DNA from 4 places in the Halovibrio sp. HP20-59 genome. Region 4 is predicted to be linked to each of the others. Evidence: predicted binding sites of a transcription regulator. Region 4 holds the regulator's gene; each other region holds the start of a gene.

Region 1 (5,167 bases), on a different contig from region 4:
GTCTGACCTGTATTTGATCTATATCTATTTTTCAGATAACCGTTATCAATATAATTCGCTTAACAGATATACCACCCTTTGCTTAGACTTGTCGGCAACATATTTACCTTTTTTTATTCTTTTTAATAATATGCACGATGCTGACTAACGCCAGCGTCGTCTAATGGGAGAAATAGCATGAGTAAGTTTGCTCTGGAAGAAGTGCTTAGCGTTCACCACTGGAACGATACCCTGTTCAGCTTCCGTACCACTCGCGAGCGCAGCCTGCGCTTCAAAACCGGTCAGTTTGTGATGATTGGTTTGGAAGTGAATGGCAAGCCGCTGATGCGCGCTTACTCGATTGCCAGCCCTAACTATGAAGACCACCTTGAGTTTTTCAGTATCAAGGTGCCCGATGGCCCGCTCACTTCGCGCCTTCAACACCTGAAAGTGGGCGATCAGATCATGGTCAGCCGTAAGCCCACCGGCACGCTGGTATGCGATGACCTGCTGCCTGGCCGCAACCTGTACATGCTCTCAACCGGTACCGGCTTGGCGCCGTTTATGAGTTTGATCCAGGATCCTGAAGTGTACGAGCGCTTTGAGAAAGTCGTGCTGGTGCACGGTGTGCGGGAGGTCTCTGAGCTAGCCTACGCCGACTTCATCACCAAAGAGCTGCCAGCCCATGAGTACTTGGGCGAAGACATCGCTGAAAAGCTGGTTTACTACCCCACTGTTACCCGTGAAGAGTTTCACACCATGGGCCGCCTGACCGACCATATCCGGTCAGGCAAGCTGTTCGAAGACACCGGCCTGCCGCCCATTGACCCGCGCCAAGACCGCGCGATGATCTGCGGCAGCCCTGCCATGCTTGACGACACCAGCGCCCTGCTAGACGATCTAGGGTTGAACATTTCGCCGCGCATGGGTGAGCCGGGCGACTACGTCATCGAACGTGCTTTCGTCGAGAAGTAAGTTAAACCATAAGCGCATGCGCTAACCTGCGCTAAAAGCTAGCCGCTAAAAACCCCCGTTAACCGATTTGAGGATATAAAATCGGCGAACGGGGGTTTTATTTAATGGCGCCGTTAAACCGCGTCTTTGCCGGTTTCGCCGGTACGGATACGGATCACCTGCTCCAACGGCATCACGAAGATTTTGCCATCGCCAATTTTGCCCGTGTTAGCCACCTGGGTAATGGCATCAATGACCTGCTCGACCATATCGTCGTCAACGGCCACTTCCAGCTTCACCTTGGGCAAAAAATCCACGACGTATTCAGCGCCGCGGTACAGCTCGGTGTGGCCTTTCTGGCGTCCAAAGCCTTTCACTTCTGTCACCGTAATCCCCTGTACGCCGATATCGGACAGTGACTCGCGCACATCGTCGAGCTTAAACGGCTTGATAATAGCGGTAATTAATTTCATGGCGATATCCTCTAACGGGGTGGCTGTGATGGGGGTCGGGTTACAACGCTAACTGTCGCAACCGAGGACCGCTGCCCATCAGCATACACCGCTATTGGCAGAGAATAAAAAAGCCTCCCCCGAAGGGAAGGCCAGAAGTAGCTCGCTAGGACAGCATCAAATTACTTTCTACATTACTTTTTGATACCGCCAATTATTTCTTAATACCAAATTCAGGGTAGGCTTCAAGACCGCACTCAGCGATATCAACGCCTTCATACTCGTCTTCTTCACTAACCCGAACACCCATGATGGCTTTCAAGATTAGCCATACCACCAGGCTCGCCAGGAAGACCCAACCGAAGATACCAGCGATACCGATAATCTGAGCACCAAAAGACGCACCGTCGTTGTTCAGCGGCACCGCCAGCACGCCCCAGATACCGACAACACCGTGAACCGAGATCGCACCGACCGGATCATCCAGTTTCACTTTATCGAGGGTGACGATAGCGGCCACAACGATGATGCCGCCGATCGCGCCGATAATGGTGGCGCCTAGTGCAGAAGGTGAAAGCGGATCAGCGGTAATGGCGACCAAGCCCGCCAGCGCACCGTTTAGCGCCATAGTCAGGTCTGCTTTACGGAACCATAGCTTGGCCAGGATCAGCGCCGCGATAACGCCACCTGCAGCGGCGGCATTCGTATTGACAAATACTTGAGCCACGTTGTTAGCGGAACCGATATCCGACATTTTCAGCTCAGAGCCGCCGTTGAAGCCAAACCAGCCCATCCACAGAATAAACGTACCCAGCGTGGCCAGGGGCATGTTGGCACCCGGAATCGCATGGATAGAACCGTCTTTACCGTATTTGCCTTTACGTGGGCCTAGCACGATCACACCCGCTAGCGCAGCGGCGGCACCGGCAAGGTGCACAATGCCTGAGCCCGCGTAGTCAGAGTAGCCGACTTCAGACAACCAGCCGCCGCCCCACGTCCAGTAGCCAGACACCGGGTAAATAAACGCAGTCATCACAACAGCAAAGGCCAGGAATGCCCACAGTTTCATACGTTCAGCCACGGCGCCCGACACAATCGACATGGCAGTTGCCACGAACACGACCTGGAAGAAGAAATCAGAACGCATGGAGTAGTAAGGCGCGCCATCACCGCCAGCGGTCACCGCATCCACGCTGTTTTCAGCGCCAATCAAGAAGCCCAGGCTGGGCATGAAACCGCCCGCACTGCTGGAGTACATAATGTAGTAACCCACCAGCAGGTACATGGTGCAGGCAATCGCAAACAGCGCAATATTCTTGGTCAGGATTTCTGCGGTGTTTTTGGAGCGCACTAAGCCCGCTTCTAACATGGAGAAGCCTGCGGCCATCCACATAACAAGCACGCCACAGATTAGAAAGTAGAACGTATCGAGCGCATAGCTCAAATCAGCTAACTCATTCATAAGGTGTTCCCCGTTATACCCATAGAAGTTATACGTAAGACGTTATAGGTGACAGGCTGCTCGGCTAGCCTGAATACTACATGCCACCGGTAACATGGCAGCAGCTACACGGCGTCAGCGCCGCGCTCACCGGTGCGGATACGGATCACGTCTTCCAGCGGTGTCACAAATACTTTACCGTCGCCGATCTTGCCGCTGTTGGCAGCATTACAAATCGCATCCAATACGCTCTCTAAGCGAGTATCGTCGACGGCAACTTCGACTTTCACCTTGGGTAGGAAGTCGACCACGTATTCCGCGCCACGGTATAGCTCTGTATGCCCTTTCTGGCGACCAAAGCCTTTCACTTCGGTAACCGTAATCCCCTGCACGCCGTTATCAGCGAGTGCCTCACGGACGTCGTCGAGCTTGAATGGCTTGATGATAGCGGTGATGAGTTTCATCCCGGATCTCCCCTGATGGATAAGTCCTGCTAGATTGGTAGCGACATTGTCGCCGAAATAAGCACCTGAACCGTTAATGCGCATACTGTGCCAGCTGTATTTTTTTACTTAAAATTCAAATAGGTAACTTCATAAAGCGCAATTAAATAACAAGGGTTCTGGGCAAAATCACCTTCACATCACGGCCTATGCACCAAAAAAGAGCGTAAGCAAAAGTTGCCTGCTCCATTTCGATGCACACCTTGGGCTAAGCAGTAAAAGCACGCGATACATGCGAATTCGCCAACTGTTGCGTATCCTTACCGGTAAGCAATTTTTATAGATGTTCATTTAGCGAGTTATAAGGAGAGAGCAGCCATGGCGCCTCAAGACCGCATCAGCCGACTGGCCCAACAGATTGGCGACCGTTTACAAAACGCTTCCCAAGCACCGGAAGATATTCAAAAGGGCGTGCAGCAGGTCGTACGCGGCGCCTTTGACCGACTTGAACTTGTCTCACGCGAAGATTTCGATATTTTAATGGACGTATTGCAGCGCACTCGCTCACGAGTAGAAGCATTAGAACGTCAAGTCGCCAATCTTGAAGCCGCTGTTGAAACGTCTACTGCGCCAGCAGCCACACCGATGGAAGCAGAAGTACCGCCGGTACCCGCCGAGCATGAGCCGGAGCTAGATTCCGACGCTGACGCCAGCACAGACTCTGAAGAAGAGAACCATAAGCCCACTTAATGCCCCGCTTTGTGAATAGCAGCAATCGGGCGATGGCTCGTTGCTGCATTCAATGACCATAATTCGCAAATAATAAATACGAATCACTATCGTTGACTTTATGTTTAACAGTGGTATTGTCCGCTTTCTCATTTCCAACTGTTTGCGGATTGCTCACCATGTACGCCCTGTCTTCTTCAAAACCGACTTTTGCCATGTCTGGGCTTATTGGCACGGGTCTATTACTGAGTTTCTCCAACGGCGTTTTGGCCCAAGACAACGCGTCTGAAGCCGCCTCAAGCGCGAGCACTGACGACGCCATGGTCGTTGTTGGGTCGCGCACCCCCACCCAGATCAGCCAAATTCCCGGCGCTGTTTGGGTGATTGACAAAGCGATGCTGCAACAACAGACCCGCAATGGTGCAGACCTTAAGACGGCGTTGGGGCGCCTGGTGCCAGGGCTGGATTTGGCGCCGCAAGGGCGCACCAATTATGGGCAGAACATGCGCGGACGGGGCGTACAGGTACTCATTGACGGCGTATCGCTGAACAGTTCGCGTGGGCTTTCCCGTCAATTCGATGCCATTGATCCCTTCAATATTGAGCGTGTGGAAGTGCTTTCCGGCGCCAGCAGCCTGTATGGGGGCGGTGCTACGGGGGGCCTGATCAATATCATTACCCGCAAAGGCGAGGAAGGCCTGAACTGGTCGGTGGCGTACTGAGTGCGGGTTCAGTACTTGCTGACAACCGCTCAAGGGTGAGGTAACGGGGATGGCGACACTCGGCTCAATAACGCCATCTTGCGTACCACTCACCACCCATGACCTGCTGGCTATTGGTCAGCGCTTCGGGATCGACTACCGCTTTCCCGAAGCGCTTGACCGCTCCCAGCCAGCCCCTTGTGTTGCCCGTGGGCGAGTGATGGACGTCGAGATAGACCCCACACTGCGCGTGACACACTCGGATCTTGATATCCTGCACGCTTACGCCTCCACTTCCCGGCGTGCCGCGCCGTGGTTTCTCAGCGTGATACTCGAGGGCCACATTCAAGTCGCTCTAGGGCACCAGTCGTTTCAGTTGCAGGCTGGCGACGCTTTCAGCGCGCATTTCAACGAGCAGACCGGGCTTGAGGTCTTCCAGCCCGCGCCACAGCGTCTGCGCATCCTCAA
Region 2 (5,167 bases), on a different contig from region 4:
ATGCGGTCGCGAAAAACGTGCAAAGTTAACTCACCGTGGGACGTCATCACCGTGGACGCTTCCAGATGGTCAATGGTCTGCTCGTTAACGATGCGGTAGTGAATCAAATCCGCGATGGTACCAATTTTAATCCCGTGCTCATGAGCAAAGGCTTCAAGCTCTGGGCGACGCGCCATGCTGCCGTCATCGTTCATGATCTCGCAGATCACACCGCTGGGATCACAGCCCGCCAATGACGCCAAATCACAGGCAGCTTCGGTATGCCCGGCACGACGCAGCACGCCACCCGGTTCGGCCATCAGCGGGAAAATATGTCCAGGCTGAACAATATCGGCCGGTTTGGCATGAGGCGCGACCGCTGCTTGAACGGTTCTGGCCCGATCTGCTGCGGAAATGCCTGTGGTAACGCCTTCGGTCGCTTCAATCGAGAGGGTGAATTTGGTACCAAAACCGGAGCCATTATCGCGCACCATCAGCGGCAAATTAAGCTGTTCACAACGAGCGCGGGTCATCGGCATACAAATCAAACCGCGGGCAAAACGAGCCATGAAGTTGATATGCTCGGCCTGCACCTTTTCGGCGGCCATGATGATATCACCCTCGTTTTCGCGATCCTCATCGTCCATGAGAATCACCATTTTGCCTTGGCGGATATCGTCCACCAGCTCGGCGATAGGGGCTAAGCCTCTAGAGGAGGGATGCGCCATGGAATCTCCAGTCTATGTTGTCAAAGACGGCTGTCACTGACAGTTGTCACGAAAGCGGTCGTCACGGACATTCATCACGAGAACGGTTGTCGCGAAAGGGGTCGCTTTAACGGCGATTTAGCGCGTCAGGGTACCTTGCTATCGTCGCTTGCGCTAGGGGAAGCAATAATGCGCCAATCGCGCCCCACCGCCCGCATATCGTGAATGGTCAAACGCCGCTGATCGGCCATACGCGCGAGCCCTGGCAGCGCAAATAGCGGCCTTGCCTCGCCACCTAGCAGCGTGGGGGCAACGAAAAGCTGCAGTTCATCAACCAACTCTGCATCCAGCATGGCGCCCGCTAAGGTGGCGCCGGTTTCCACTAGCAGTTCGTTTACCTGCTCATTTTCGGCTAACCACTGCAGCATTGCCACTAAATCGATACGGCCACCGCTCCCGGCGGGCAAGATCTGAATCTCAGCGCCCGCCTGGGTTAACCGCTGGCGCTTTTCAGCTGCATGATCGGGAGTGGTAATGATCAGTGTGCGCCCCGGCTCGCTCAAACAGGCCGCCGCCAGGGGTAAGCGCAGCCGAGTATCTAAAATCACCCGCAACGGCTGGCGACGAACCACCTCATCGGCGTTGTCGAGCTGTAACTGGTCAGCGCGAAGTGTCAGCCGCGAGTCGTCCATAATGATCGATTCGACGCCGCTTAATATCGCACTGGAACGCGCCCGCAACCGCTGGACATGGCAGCGCGCTTCTGGTCCTGTAATCCACTGCGACTCCCCCGAACCCATCGCAGTACGGCCATCTAAACTCATCGCCATTTTCAAGCGCACAAAGGGGCGTTGTTTTGATATCCGGGCAATAAAACCGGGGTTCAGCGCGCGCGCTTCGCTCTCCAGCAAACCCACGGTGACCTTAACGCCCGCCGCTTCGAGTATCTCAATACCACGGCCACTCACCTGAGGGTTAGGATCGACCATCGCGATCACGACCCGCGCTACTTTGGCGTTGCAAAGCGCTACCGCACAGGGGCCGGTGCGCCCAGTGTGGGCGCAGGGCTCCAGAGTGACATAGGCGGTCGCGCCCTGGGCCTGCTCACCGGCGGCATTCAAAGCGTGAATTTCAGCGTGGGGTTCACCGGCACGCCGATGATAGCCTTCGCCGACAACCTGCTCATCGCGCACAATCACACAGCCCACCCGGGGATTGGGGTCCGTGGTATACAAGCCTTTCTCCGCCAGCTGCAGCGCCCGAGCCATATAGCGGTGGTCAGCTTGGCTAAAAGCCCCCCTCATGATGACGACCCGCTGTCGTGGTCCGGCTGAGAAGACGGCTCTTGAGAAGGTTCTTGAGAAAGCCGATCGATTTCAGCGCGAAACTCGTCCAGGTCCTGAAACTTGCGGTAAACCGAAGCGAACCGAATGTAGGCCACATGGTCGAGGGTTTTAAGCGCCTGCATGACCGACTCGCCGATATCACGGGCGTTGATTTCTCGGTCGCCCCGGGCACGTAAGGTTTGACGAATGCGCTCTACCGCCGCCTCAATCGCTTCAGCGCTCACCGGACGCTTTTCCAGCGCACGCAGCATGCCTGCCCGCAGCTTGGCTTCATTAAAGCTTTCGCGGGAACCATCGGATTTCACCACCCGCGGCATCACCAGCTCAGCGGTTTCATAAGTAGTAAAGCGTTCTTGGCAGTTCGCACACTGGCGACGACGGCGCACCTGGTCGCCGTCAGCAACCAACCGCGAATCAGTCACTCGGGTATCGTTTGCACCACAAAAAGGGCAATGCATAGCGGTCAACCTGTTGTCAGCCCGTGCCGGTGTACCGCACGAGTTAGCGTGTTATAACCTATCAATGTGTGTGCCGTTAATCGCGCTTATACGGGTAATGATCACCCAATGTTAAACTAGCAAAGGCACTAGCCCAGCGTTTAAACGCGGCATTAGCATCGTATTGTAACGATTTGGCACACAAGCTGCAGTGTTTGTGGCAGATTGTTTATCAGGAGTTATCCATGTCCTCTTTCGAGCAGACCGTTCACGACTACCTTAGCCATCTTTACGGCCATCGAGCAGGCGAGGTGCAACGGCGCTTAAACCAACGTCTTGAGCACTTTCAACCACTTGCACCGGTTCCTTCCGCTCCCGCCGAGGTACCGGCAAAAAACGCACCATCATGGAGCGAAAAAGACCAGTGGGTCATTAGCTATGGTGACTCGATTGTTCAGGAAGGCACGCCCCCGCTGGCGGTACTCAGCGATTTTCTCAAAACGCGCCTGGGCGAGCGCATCAGCGGTGTACACGTGCTGCCTTTCTTTCCCTGGAGCAGCGACGACGGTTTTTCGGTCATTCACTACCGGGAAGTCAATCCCGAGCTAGGCGACTGGTCGCATATCCGCGAGCTGGCCAGCCATTACGACCTCATGGCGGATCTCGTACTCAACCACGTCTCACGGGAATCGCTTTGGTTCGTGGATTACCTGAGCGGCAGCCTGCCGGGCCGCGACTACTTTATCGAAGTCGACCCCGATACCGATGTCTCCCAAGTGGTACGACCGCGCAGCAGCCCCCTGTTGGTGCCGATTTCCACCCGTCGCGGCACCCGCTACTTATGGGCAACGTTTTCCGAAGACCAGCTGGATCTCAACTTTGAAAACCCGGATGTACTGCTGGAATTCATCGGTATTTTACTGTTCTACCTAGAGCAAGGCACGCGCATTATTCGCTTGGACGCGGTGGCTTTTCTGTGGAAGCGGCTGGGCACCGCCTGCATCCATCTACCCGAAACCCACACCGTTGTGCGGCTATTACGCGCCATTGTGGACCATCTCGCCCCAGGCACCTTGTTGGTTACCGAAACCAACGTGCCCCATAAGGAGAACATCAGTTATTTAGGGCTTCACCGGCTTCCCAAAGGGCCACCGGATGAAGCGCACATGATTTATCAATTCACCCTACCGCCCTTACTGCTCCATACCTTAACGCGGGGCGAAGCCAGCACCCTGCAAACCTGGCTTGCCAGCCTGCCCGTGCTGCCCGCCCACTGTACCTACCTGAACTTTACGGCCAGTCACGATGGCATTGGCGTACGCCCGCTGGAAGGTTTGCTGCCCGACCACGAGCGCGATGCACTACTCGAGCTAATGCATAAATTCGGCGGCTTTGTCAGCATGCGCAGCAACCCAGACGGTAGTGACACGCCTTATGAGATCAACATTACCTGGTTTGAAGCCATGCGCGGCACTCGTCGCGGTCCTGACCCCTGGCAGATCGCCCGCTTCCTGTGTAGCCAGGCGATTATGCTCAGCCTGCAAGGCATACCCGCACTGTATATCCACACGCTCACCGGTACGCTCAATGATGTAGAAGGCGTTGAGCGCAGCGGACGCCTGCGTTCGATCAACCGTCGGCGCTGGCAGCGCAGCGAGCTAGAGCTACTCATAGACAGCCCTTCCACGCCCACCCACGATGTTTTCCGCGCGTTAAACCGCTTATTGGACCAACGTCGCCAAGAGCCTTGCTTTCACCCCAATGCGGCTCAGCGAGTACTGGACTCTTGCCCGGAAGTGCTAGCAGTGGAGCGGGGCCCTTTAAGCGATGGACGTCGTTTGCTCGCGCTGTATAACGTCACTGACCTGCCGCTCCCTCTGGAAAAGATGGGCGAGGCGGTTACCCAAGCGCTTAGCCAACACGACTGGCAAGCACTCGACCCCGCTAACCCTTGGGAAGCGAGCGGCGCCCTTCCCCCTTACGCGGTGCGCTGGCTGGTGGCGATTGGCTAAATGGATGCTCATTTAACTCGAAATTCTTAAAAACACGTTTAAAAACAGGCTAAAAAACTGACCAAAAACAATAAACGGGAAGTTTCAATAACGTAATATTACTTTTTAAAGTCTTTGATGTTAAAGCCGATATAACAAATACAACTCGGCTCGCTGACATCACCTACCAACCAAGCAGGAAATCCATGACGCACATAACAACAACACAAAAACTCTGGGGAACGCTGGGTATTATCTGGATCGCCATGCTGCTCTTGGTTGGCTGGTTAGCCTGGGAGAATCGCCAGACGATTGAGAGCGAACGCCGCGACAGCATTCAGTACGTAGTAGAAAGCGTGCAAAGCCAAATTGAAGCCCTGCAAGAACAGGTAGCCGCCGGTGAACTTAGCCTGGAAGAAGCGCAGCAGCGCGCCATCGACAATATGTCCACCGTTAGCTTTGGAGCGGGTGAGTATATTTTCTCTTTCAACGATGACTTACTGATTATTTCCCACCCCAGTCGCCCGCCCGGCACTGACATGACCAACTATGAAGATGCCAGCGGTATGGCGCTATACCCAGAATTGCTGCGTGTTGCCCAATCAGGCGGTGGCCACGTTGACTATTACTCTACCCGCGCAGGTGGCGACGAGCAGGTGCAAAAAACCAGTTACGTCGCGCACCTCCCTGAATGGCAGTGGTCGCTA
Region 3 (5,167 bases), on a different contig from region 4:
GGCCACTTTCGGGCTACGCTATGGGCTAGAATTGTTGGGTGAGTTAACCGCCGGGGCCAGTCAGATTCGTTTGATCGGTGGCGGCGCCAACAGCCCCGTGTGGCGGCAGATGGTCGCCGACATTGCCGGAACGCAAGTGATTTGCCCTGAGATTACTGACGCGGCCGCCCTGGGTGCTGCCATACAGGCAGCATGGTGTGACCAGCGTGCAGGGGGCGTAACCCTGGAGGCGCTGTGTGATCGGCTTGTCCATTTGGATGCGCAAACCCTTGCCAACCCTCACCCCGATAGTGTGGCTGCTTACCAACCGATTTATGCGCGCTATTGCGCAGCACTTCAACAACGCCATGGCGGCGCTTAAACGCATTTCAAGGAGATTTTATGACCAGCCAACTACACCAGTTAAAGCAACATTCGCTTGTCGTCGCCGATACCGGTGATCTTGAGGCTATTCGCCGCTATCAGCCGCAGGATGCCACGACTAACCCCTCACTGTTGCTCAAAGCGTTTAGCCTGCCCGGTTACCAGGCATTGATCGACGAAGAGTTGAGTAGCGTAAAAGCCTCGGTTGGCAGCCGTGAAGAACAGGTTAAGCATGCCGTTGACCGCTTGGCGGTGGCCATGGGCAGTGAGATTTCGACGGTCGTGCCAGGGCGTGTTTCTACCGAAGTGGCGGCCCGCTTGTCGTTTGATACTAAGGCCAGCATTGCCAAAGCCCATGAGCTGATCGAGCTGTACGATGCCCGTGGTGTTTCACGCGATCGCGTGCTGATCAAGCTGGCCTCCACCTGGGAAGGTATTCGTGCCGCTGAGGTGCTCGAGCGCGAAGGCATTCAGTGTAACCTGACGCTACTGTTCAGCGATGCCCAGGCCCAGGCCTGCTTTGATGCCGGGGTGTTTCTGATCTCACCCTTCGTGGGCCGCGTAACCGATTGGTACAAAAAAGAAACCGGTAAGGATTACACGCCGGAAAACGACCCGGGCGTTCAGTTTGTTCAAGGTATTTGTCAGCGTGCCAACCAGGGCGGCTACGACACTGTGGTCATGGGCGCTAGCTTCCGCACCACCGGTCAGGTACTTGCCTTGGCAGGCTGCCCACGGCTGACTATTTCGCCAGCGTTATTAGAAGAACTGGAGGCCGCCGAAGGCAGTGTCTCAGCGCAAATTCAAGCGGGAGAAGGTGGTGGCAAGCCTACTGAACCGCTAAGTGAAGCCGCTTTCCGTTGGGGCCACAATCAAGATGCAATGGCCAACGACAAACTGGCCGAAGGCATCCGTCGCTTCCACGACGACCAGCTTGAGTTGGAAAGCCTGATCGATAAGCGGCTAGGCTAACCACCTAAGCTAACCACCTAAGAGCGCATTTGACCTCTTGGAGAATAGTATGGACGCTGAACTGCATCAGTTGTTGGAATCTATCGAGCTTGTCCCCACCGGCGATTTGCAGTCGCTCAGTGGGGGGGATATCGCTGCCGTTTATCGCCTGGAAACGCGCCAGGGGGAGGTGGTGATTAAGCACGACGAACCAGCGCGGCTGCGCGGTGAGGCCGAAGGCTTGCGGACCTTGCACAGTGCCTGCGAAAAGCTAGTGGTGCCAGAGGTGTTGGGGTTGTCGGATGGTTGGCTGGTGATTGAATCGCTAGATACAGCCCCGGCTGGGCCGCAGGGTGAAGCGGCGCTTGGCGAAGGCTTGCGTGGCTTGCACGACGTTATTGGCGATGTTCACGGCTGGCATCAGGATAATGCCTGTGGCCTCACGCCCCAGCCCAATGCACCGCTCAGCGACGGGCGGGCTTTTCAGCGCGAGCGCCGCTTACTTCCTCTATGTGAGGCATGCTACCCGCGTGGACTCCTGGATAACCAGCTGCGCGAGCGTATCGAGCGGCTAGCCCAGGATTTAGAGGGTTGGTTACCCAATGCACCGCCCAGCTTATTGCACGGTGATCTATGGTCGGGGAATGTGCTTTTCACCACCAAGGGACCAGCGATTATCGATCCAGCCGTGTATCGTCATTACCCGGAAGTGGACGTGGCGATGTTAACGCTGTTTGGCTCGCCGGGTGAGGCGTTTTTTGACGCTTATTGGGACGGCAACGCCCCAGCCGATTGGCCGAGGCGTGAAGCTCTGTTTCAGCTGTACCCGCTGTTAAATCACCTGCTGCTGTTCGGCGCTGGTTATCGTGCGGCCGTTGAGCGCAGCGTAGCGAGGCTCGAATCTTTCACTTGAGCTTTATCAGGGCGTCAGTTTTACCAAGACTTAGGTTTTACCAGGACTTATAGGGCAAAAACTTGCCGTTTAAGGTAAGCAGTACCCGGTCGCCTTTGGGGTCTTCGACTTTATCGACCTCCATAGTGAAGTCGATGGCGCTCATAATGCCATCGCCAAACTTCTCTTGAACGACGTCCTTCAACGTTTCTCCGTAAACGCCGACGACTTCATACAGGCGGTAGATAAACGGGTCTTGGGGAATCGCTTCATCCCAGACCTTGGTGGGGAACGCCACCAGGGCGTCGACGATGTCGCTCTCTACCTCCAGCGTGTTGCAAATTTTTTGCGCAACATCGGCGCTGGCGCTGTTCATGCCGTAGCAGGCGGAGGCCACCCAGACCGGCGACATGCCGACCGCTTGACCGATATCGTCCCAGCTCATTTTTTTACGCGCTTTGGCGGCGAGCAAGGTATGGCGCATTTCAAGCTTATCCATGATGGTTCTCCTTTAAAATAGAGGGCGAGTGACGCCCTTTTTCGACGACTGCGAGGGGATCAAGACAACACTTTTTTGGCCTGAGTACGGACGTGGGTGGTGTAAAGAACCAGACCCACCAGGGTCAGACCGCCGACCAAGTTACCCAGTACCGTGGGGATCTCATTCCACATGATGTATTGATACAGCGTGAACTCAGCACCCATCATGAGGCCAATCGGGAACAAGAACATATTGACCACGGAGTGCTCGAAACCGAGATAGAAAAACACAATGATCGGCATCCACATGGCCATGATTTTGCCGGAAACCGTTGTGGAAATGGCGGCGCCAACCACGCCCATAGACACCATCCAATTACAGAACATGCCTCTCAGGAAGAGCACTATCCAGCCGGCAAGCCCTGCTTCCTGGTAGCCCACCGTGCGGCTTTCACCAACAGCCATGATCGTTTGGCCGACAGCGTTAACTTCTTCGCTACCGCCCATGGTGAAATTCATGTAGCCGAAGACGGCAATAAACAGGGCACCCCCAAGGTTGCCAAGCCCGACCAGCGCCCAGCACTTAAGCATTCGGGGCAATGTCACGCCGGGTCTTTTGTCGAGCCAAGCAATTGGCACCAGCATAAAAACCCCGGTGAGCAGGTCATAGCCCATCAGGTAGAGCATGACGAAGCCCACGGGAAAGAGCAGCGCTCCAATCAAAAAGTTGCCTGTCTGGGTCGCGATGGTAATGGCAAAAATAACCGCCAGCGCTAAGGTGGCCCCCGCCATGAAGGCACGAATAAGCGTATCCCGGGTGCCCATATAGACTTTTGATTCACCCTGGTCGACTAACTTAGTGACAAATTCACTGGGCATTAGATATGACATAAGTATGGTTTCCTGCGTCATTTCGATTAATTAGTGCCTTGTCCAAGCGTCGAGTGTTTCTAATAAGAGCAAAAAACATCCGACTGCGCCGTATTGGTGCAAAAGAAGGCAGCGTTCGCGTTGCTACCCTGATTGTTGCTATTTGCATGCCAACTTAGTGATTTTGTAGGTAAGCTATTGTTTTTGTTTTAATTTAACGATTTTTTAACGGTTTAGTTTGAGGGCGTTATGAATTACGAATTTTCGTAAATAACGATATTTCGTTGTTTTATTCGCGAAAATTCGTTAATGGCGCGGTAATTGAATGGCAACGGTGAGCAATCACTTTGTGTCATGAGAGATAAACCCATGCCTGTGTAAGACCCAGCGCCTGCCGTTACGACCACCACCGATGCTAAAACCTTAATGGGTGAGTATTCACCGCTGGCGATGCTTGTGGTTGACCCTTTTGCCGATAAGCTGTTGGCGGCTAACGCATCCGCCTGTGGATTACTCAGTATTGATGAAGCGCTGCCGTTAACGACATCGTTCAGCCACCGCTTGAGTGCCTCTCTACCGCTATGGATTAGCTTTACTGATGAGGTGTTGATGCAAAAAGCGGCTTGGTCAGACGATTTAGTGATTCTCGATATGCGCCGCCAGCCGTATCGAGTTGAGGTTTATGCCCAGCGTATCGATGATTCAGAGCAGCTTTTATTAACATTGATTGATCGTAACAAAGCTGAACAGCAGCGCGCCCAAGCAGAGTTAGGCCGCCAACATCGACAAGGGGAGGTGGGCTGGCAGCGGGTCGAGCAGGTATTCGAGCGAATTGAAAAGCAAAATCAGTTGATTCTGGGCGCGGCGGGCGAAGGCATTTACGGCTTGGACGCTGAAGGCAAAACTACCCTTGTTAACCCCGCCGCCGAGCGTATTCTGGGTTGGAGTACCGACGATATGGTGGGCCACGATGCGCACCTTATGTTCCACCATACCCATGCTGACGGCAGCCACTTCCCGGTGCAGCAGTGCCCTATTCACGCCGCGTTTAGCGACGGGCAAGTGCACCATGTCGATAACGAAGTGTTTTGGCATAAAAACGGCGAGGCGATTCCAGTGGAGTACACCAGCACGCCGATTTTTGAGATGGGACGGTTGGTCGGCGCAGTGGTGCTCTTTCGCGATATTCGCGAACGCAAACGTGCTGAACAGCAGCTGCGCGACGCACTCGCCGAGGTGGAGTCGCTCAAGCAGCGTTTAGAGCTGGAAAACGAATACCTCCAGGAAGAGATTAAAGCGGAGCTTAACCACCACGATATTGTTGGCAATAGCCCTGCCGTCGCGAAACTGATAAAGCAGATTGAAATGGTTGCGCCTACTAGCGCCAACGTGCTGATCAGCGGTGAATCAGGTACCGGTAAAGAGCTGATTGCTCGTGCTATTCATGCCGGGGGAACGCGCAGCGATCGGCCGCTCATTCGTGTCAACTGCGCGGCGATACCCCGCGACCTGTTTGAGAGCGAGTTCTTTGGCCACGTGAAAGGTGCCTTTACTGGTGCGGTGCAGGACCGTCCCGGACGCTTTGAGCTTGCCCATGGCGGTACGCTGTTT
Region 4 (5,167 bases):
AATGGGGCGGGGCATTTGGGTCACTGAGCTGATGGGCCAAGGCGTCAACGGCGTGACCGGCGATTACTCGCGCGGGGCGGCGGGCTTCTGGGTTGAAAACGGCAAAGTGCAGTACCCGGTCGAGGAATTTACTATCGCCGGAAATCTTGAGCGGATGTTTGCGGGATTAGTGGGTATTGGTGATGATACCGATACCCGTGGCAGTGTTCACACGGGTAGCTGGTTGATTGACGCCATGACGGTGGCAGGTGACTAATCAGTAAAAGCGGCTACGGGTCCTCTTCAAAGCGAGCGTCGAACAGCGCTTGAATGGCATCAAGTGCCTGTTCGGCGTCATCGCCCTCGGCGGTGATCGTTAGCTCGGTGCCGCACGGGGCTGCAAGCATTAGTAGCGACATAATGTTAGCGGCATCGGCCATCTGCTGCTGTTTATAAACACGTATGTCAGCCGCGAACTGCTGACCACATTTGACCAGTTTCGTGGCTGCGCGGGCATGCAGGCCGCGTTGGTTGGTGAGGGTAAGTGTTCTTTCTGGCACCCTGGTTCCTTTTCGCCGAGTGGTGTCATTAATCAAAAAAAGCGCTTAAGAAGTTTCTTGTGGCTCGTCGGTATGGGGGACGTTGGCTAGCGATGCGGCAGGCTGTTCGCTTAGCGTGTAATGCAGCCCAAGTTCTCGATGGCGTAACTGAACCTCACCCATGCTAGTCGTCAGCCGTTTAGCAAGCTGCTCCGTCATATAAACCGAACGGTGCTGGCCACCGGTGCAGCCAATGGCTATTGTCATATAGCTACGCTGGCTATTTAGGTAGGCTGGTAACCAACGCTCAAGCCACGCCTGTATGTCGTTGCTCATGGCGTCGACAATCGGATAGCCGCTCAAAAAATCGACAATTTGGGCATCGCGGCCTGTAAACTGGCGTAAAGTCGGGTCCCAATAAGGGTTGGGTAGGCAGCGTACGTCAAAGACCAGATCGGCATCCAAGGGCACGCCTCGCTTATAACCGAACGATTCAAGCGTCAGGGTAAGTTGGTCGCGCTGCTGATGGGCCACTTGATCGGTAATACGGCGGCGTAAGTCGTGTACCGATAAGCGCGATGTGTCGATTAAAAGGTCGGCCAGATCGCGAATATCGTGCAGCGTTTCTTCTTCTTTATTGATAGCTTCTTCAAGCGTCATTTCGCTATCGCGAGTCAGCGGATGTCGCCGCCGCGTGGCAGAATAACGCTCTAGCAGAATGCGCGCATCGGTGGTCAGATAGATCACTTGGAAATCTATTTGACGCTGGCGCAGCTCTTCTAAAAGCGAAGGTAATTGTTCCAACGCCCCAGGTAAGTTACGCGCATCAATACTGACCGCCAAATGAGCACGATTACCCTGACCGCGTAATTCGTCCACCAATGATCCCAGCAGCATGGCGGGGAGGTTATCAATCGCATAATAGCCGAGGTCTTCCAGCGCTTGTAAAGCGATAGACTTACCGGACCCGGAGCGGCCGCTAATGATGACCAGTTGCATAGAATCTCTCTTTGCTTTGCTCAAGCTGCATTCATTGGTAGGGGTGAGTGAATAAACAATCGCCGTATGATCGGCACCTTCAGTAACAGTAACTCACACCCCGTTAGGGGGTGGAGAGCTCGCGAATTTTGGCGGTGATAAGTTCGAGTAACTCACGCTGACTGCCTGCTTTGCGCAACTGCTGGCGCGTACCACCATCATTCATGATGGTGGCTACCTGGCCTAGCAGGGAGAGGTGGGTGTCATCGGCTTCTTCCGGCACCAGTAGAACAAATACCAAGTCAACCGGGTCGCCGTCGATGGCGTCAAAATCAACCGCTTCTGAGAGTTTTAAAAACCCAGCGATCGGAGCAGTGCAATGGGGGCTACGCGCGTGGGGAATAGCCACACCGTTACCGATGCCGGTACTGCCCAGACGCTCACGGCCGATTAATCGGCTAAACACTTCTTGGCTGTCTAGACTGGGAATATTTTGGGCAATAAAGGTGCTGTAAAACTCCAGCACCCTTTTTTTGCTGCCTCCGGGAACGTCAAATAGCACCCGTTCCGGGGGGAGTATGGTTTCCAGCGTCATTGATTTAACGCACACCCGCGCCTTGGGCGCGCGCTTGTGCTTTTTCCTTATGTTTGACGAGTTGACGGTCTATTTTGTCCGCCAGGGCGTCGATAGCGGCGTACATATCACTGTCTAGGGCCTCCGCGTGTAAATCAGCACCTGCGGCGTGCAGCGTACACGCGGCCTGCTGGCGCTCTTTCTCAACTGATAGGGTGACTTGCACCGTGGTTATATTGTCGTAATGGCGCTCTACACGTTCTAGCTTTTCGTTAACATAGTCACGCAAGGCGTCAGTCAGTTCTACGTGATGACCAGTGATATTGACTTGCATTGACGTACTCCTTTCTATCGGACTGTTCTTCGATTGTAACCCTTTTTGCCATGTTGCAAAGCCCCTTGTCGAGAGTTTCCTGAAACGGTGGCAGGGCCTAGCGCAAGCGACGCCGCTCGCTGGATGAGGGAATGCCCATGGCTTCGCGATATTTGGCCACGGTACGACGCGCTACCTGAATCCCCCCTTCGCCTAATAGCGTCACTAAACGGCTGTCGGAAAGCGGTTTGCCGGGTGATTCTTCATGAATCAGTTTCTTGAGCCGCGCACGAATGGCCGTGCTGGAGTGGCTGTCGCCGTCTTGGCCGCTCACTTGGCTTGAAAAAAAGTATTTGAGCTCGAACACGCCCCGGGGGGTATGGATATATTTTTGTGTCGTTACCCGCGAAATAGTCGATTCGTGCATCTCCACGGCCTCGGCAATATCGGCCAATATCAGCGGCTTCATGGCTTCTTCGCCGCGCTCCAAGAAGCCAATTTGGCGGGTGACGATTTCTCGACCGACGCGCAGCAGGGTGTCGTTGCGGCTAGAGAGGCTTTTAATTAACCAGCGCGCTTCCTGCAAGTGCTCTTTGAGAAACTGATTATCCTGGCTTTTATCCGCCCGCTTTATCAAGCTGGCGTAGTCAGGCTGAATGCGCAGCCGCGGCAGGGCTTCAGGGTTAAGTTCTAAATGCCAGCCCTCGTGGTCGTGGCGTACTACAAGGTCGGGGGTTACATAGCTATCATCGGTGTCGCCATAGGCACTGCCAGGGCGTGGATCAAGGCCGCGAATCAATTGGATAACTTCGTTTAGCTGTACGTCGTCGAGTCCCAGCCGCCGTTTTAGCAAGCGCATGTCATCCTTGCCTAGCGCCTCAAGAAATTGGCGTACGAGTCGGCGTGCGGGCACCAGCAGCGGGGTGTTATCGGGAAGGGCGGCGAGTTGCAGCATTAAACATTCGCGCAGGTCCCGGGCAAAAATGCCGGTGGGCTCGAACTGCTGTAGTTTGAGCAGGATGGTTTCGACTTCGCGCTGGCTAAGTCCCTCCACCCCTTGAGCGCGGAGTCCTTCACGAATATCGTTAATGGGCTGGGTTAAATAGCCGTTGGCGTCTAGCGCGTCGATGAGGCTTTCGGCAACGAGCTGCTCACGGTCGCTGAAATCGGTCATGGCCAGCTGCCATAAAAGGTGACCGTGCAGGCTTTGCCCAGCGGCCTGGCGCTCAAAATCGGGACCTTCACTGCTGCCACTGCTACCCGTATTGCCTAGGTCTTGATAAGTATCTGACCAATCGCTATCGACGGATAGCTCAGTGGGAATAGTGTCTGACCACTCTTCCTCTTTAGGCTCGCTGGCAGCCTCTTCTTCGCTGAATTCGTCCTCTTGCTCCAGCATCGGGTTGGCATCTAGGGCCTGCTGGATTTCTTGACGCAAATCCAGCGTCGATAGCTGCAACAGAGCGATTGCCTGCTGCAACTGAGGTGTCATGGTCAGCTGTGTGCCAATACGCAGTTGTAGAGAAGCTTTCATGACCATCTGAGAACCACTCGCTAATCGGAAAGGTTTACCCTAGTGCGAGTGGCTTGCAGGTGCAAGTGCAATAAGCATGCCATTGGTCGTAAAGTTGTTGCAGAGCGCTATTTACAGGAAGAAAAAATGCGCATAAGGATAAGCGTGAGCTTATAGGCGGAAGTCGGCGCCTAAATAAACATCTCTTACTTTTTGGTTGTTGAGGATCGACGCCGGTGGCCCGCTGGCAATGATTTGACCATCACCGACAATATAGGCGATGTCGCAAATATCCAGGGTTTCGCGCACATTGTGATCGGTAATCAGCACGCCGATATGGCGTTGCTTAAGGGCGCGAATGATGGTTTTAATTTCGCCCACCGAAATGGGGTCAACGCCGGCAAAGGGTTCGTCGAGCAAGATGAAGGCAGGCTCAGTGGCAAGCGAGCGGGCAATTTCGACCCGCCTGCGCTCGCCGCCGGAAAGGCTCATGCCGAGGTTGTCACGAATATGGCTGATGTGGAAGTCTTCAAGCAGCGCCTCCAAGCGCTGTTCGCGGTCGCTGCGGCTAAGGGCTTTGCGGGTTTCGAGAATCGCCATAATATTGTCAGCAACCGACAATTTACGGAAAATAGACGCCTCTTGAGGTAGATAGCCAATCCCGGCCGCTGCGCGCCTGTGCATCGGGGCGTGGGTTAGATCCGTCGCGTCAATCCCTACCTTGCCTGCATCGGCTTTTACTAGCCCGACAATCATATAGAACGAGGTGGTTTTCCCTGCACCGTTGGGGCCGAGTAAGCCGACAATGCTGCCTTGGGCAATTTCCAGGTTAATATCTTTTACCACCCGGCGGCGCTTGTAGCTTTTGGCCAGGTGGTGAGCATAGAGGGTTTTGATCGGCGCAGTTTCAGTTGTTTCAGCAGTTGCCACAAGTTGACTCCCTATTCTTCCGGCTGGAGGGTCATGCGAATGCGCTGGGGCTCGCTGCCTTCAACGTTTGAGCGGGCTTGAATCACTTCACGGTCAATAAAGTATTCGAGCCGTCCTCCTTTAAACGTGTCTTGCCTTTGGATCAGTTCGGCTTGATCAATCAGCTCTACCCGGCGCTCGGCGACGTGATAAATAATCCGTCGTGCCCAGCCTTCGGTAGGGCCGTCCTGGTCTTGCGCTTGATGGCGTAAGTAGGCACGTTCACCGGTGGCGGTTGCTGTCGAGAGTTCGCCCGCGTCATTGCGTTGGATTTCGACCCGCTCGCCGCGCAGCCGCATTTC

The links. Region 4 encodes sigma-54, which starts transcription at its own class of promoters, with help from an activator protein. Its sites were predicted from a motif close to TGGCACNNNNNTTGCTNT; they were not measured.
Region 1: RZA33_RS05590 (P-II family nitrogen regulator) is a predicted target of sigma-54. The motif match lies at 3,366-3,383, and genes of this name have one in related genera.
Region 2: RZA33_RS19020 (sugar phosphorylase) is a predicted target of sigma-54. The motif match lies at 2,665-2,682, and genes of this name have one in related genera.
Region 3: RZA33_RS06550 (formate/nitrite transporter family protein) is a predicted target of sigma-54. The motif match lies at 3,712-3,729, and genes of this name have one in related genera.

Annotation. Positions count from the first base shown of each region.
Region 1 covers NZ_JAWJUW020000003.1:320,272-325,438, forward strand. Annotated here, with positions in the region: gene RZA33_RS05575 (ferredoxin--NADP reductase) at 178-954, shown strand; gene glnK (P-II family nitrogen regulator) at 1,068-1,406, opposite strand; gene RZA33_RS05585 (ammonium transporter) at 1,600-2,847, opposite strand; gene RZA33_RS05590 (P-II family nitrogen regulator) at 2,952-3,290, opposite strand; gene RZA33_RS05595 (accessory factor UbiK family protein) at 3,648-4,019, shown strand; partial or broken gene RZA33_RS05600 (TonB-dependent receptor plug domain-containing protein) at 4,214-4,696, shown strand; gene RZA33_RS05605 (helix-turn-helix transcriptional regulator) at 4,770-5,167, shown strand, end outside.
Region 2 covers NZ_JAWJUW020000033.1:4,537-9,703, forward strand. Annotated here, with positions in the region: gene ribBA (bifunctional 3,4-dihydroxy-2-butanone-4-phosphate synthase/GTP cyclohydrolase II) at 1-707, opposite strand, end outside; gene ribD (bifunctional diaminohydroxyphosphoribosylaminopyrimidine deaminase/5-amino-6-(5-phosphoribosylamino)uracil reductase RibD) at 833-1,990, opposite strand; gene nrdR (transcriptional regulator NrdR) at 1,987-2,490, opposite strand; gene RZA33_RS19020 (sugar phosphorylase) at 2,715-4,481, shown strand; gene RZA33_RS19025 (methyl-accepting chemotaxis protein) at 4,667-5,167, shown strand, end outside.
Region 3 covers NZ_JAWJUW020000004.1:180,484-185,650, forward strand. Annotated here, with positions in the region: gene xylB (xylulokinase) at 1-361, shown strand, start outside; gene tal (transaldolase) at 382-1,335, shown strand; gene RZA33_RS06540 (fructosamine kinase family protein) at 1,385-2,227, shown strand; gene cynS (cyanase) at 2,265-2,705, opposite strand; gene RZA33_RS06550 (formate/nitrite transporter family protein) at 2,765-3,577, opposite strand; gene RZA33_RS06555 (sigma-54 interaction domain-containing protein) at 3,983-5,167, shown strand, end outside.
Region 4 covers NZ_JAWJUW020000005.1:116,500-121,666, forward strand. Annotated here, with positions in the region: gene pmbA (metalloprotease PmbA) at 1-256, shown strand, start outside; gene RZA33_RS07725 (HPr family phosphocarrier protein) at 270-539, opposite strand; gene rapZ (RNase adapter RapZ) at 585-1,517, opposite strand; gene RZA33_RS07735 (PTS sugar transporter subunit IIA) at 1,621-2,091, opposite strand; gene hpf (ribosome hibernation-promoting factor, HPF/YfiA family) at 2,096-2,404, opposite strand; gene RZA33_RS07745 (RNA polymerase factor sigma-54) at 2,502-3,923, opposite strand; gene lptB (LPS export ABC transporter ATP-binding protein) at 4,068-4,793, opposite strand; gene lptA (lipopolysaccharide transport periplasmic protein LptA) at 4,838-5,167, opposite strand, start outside.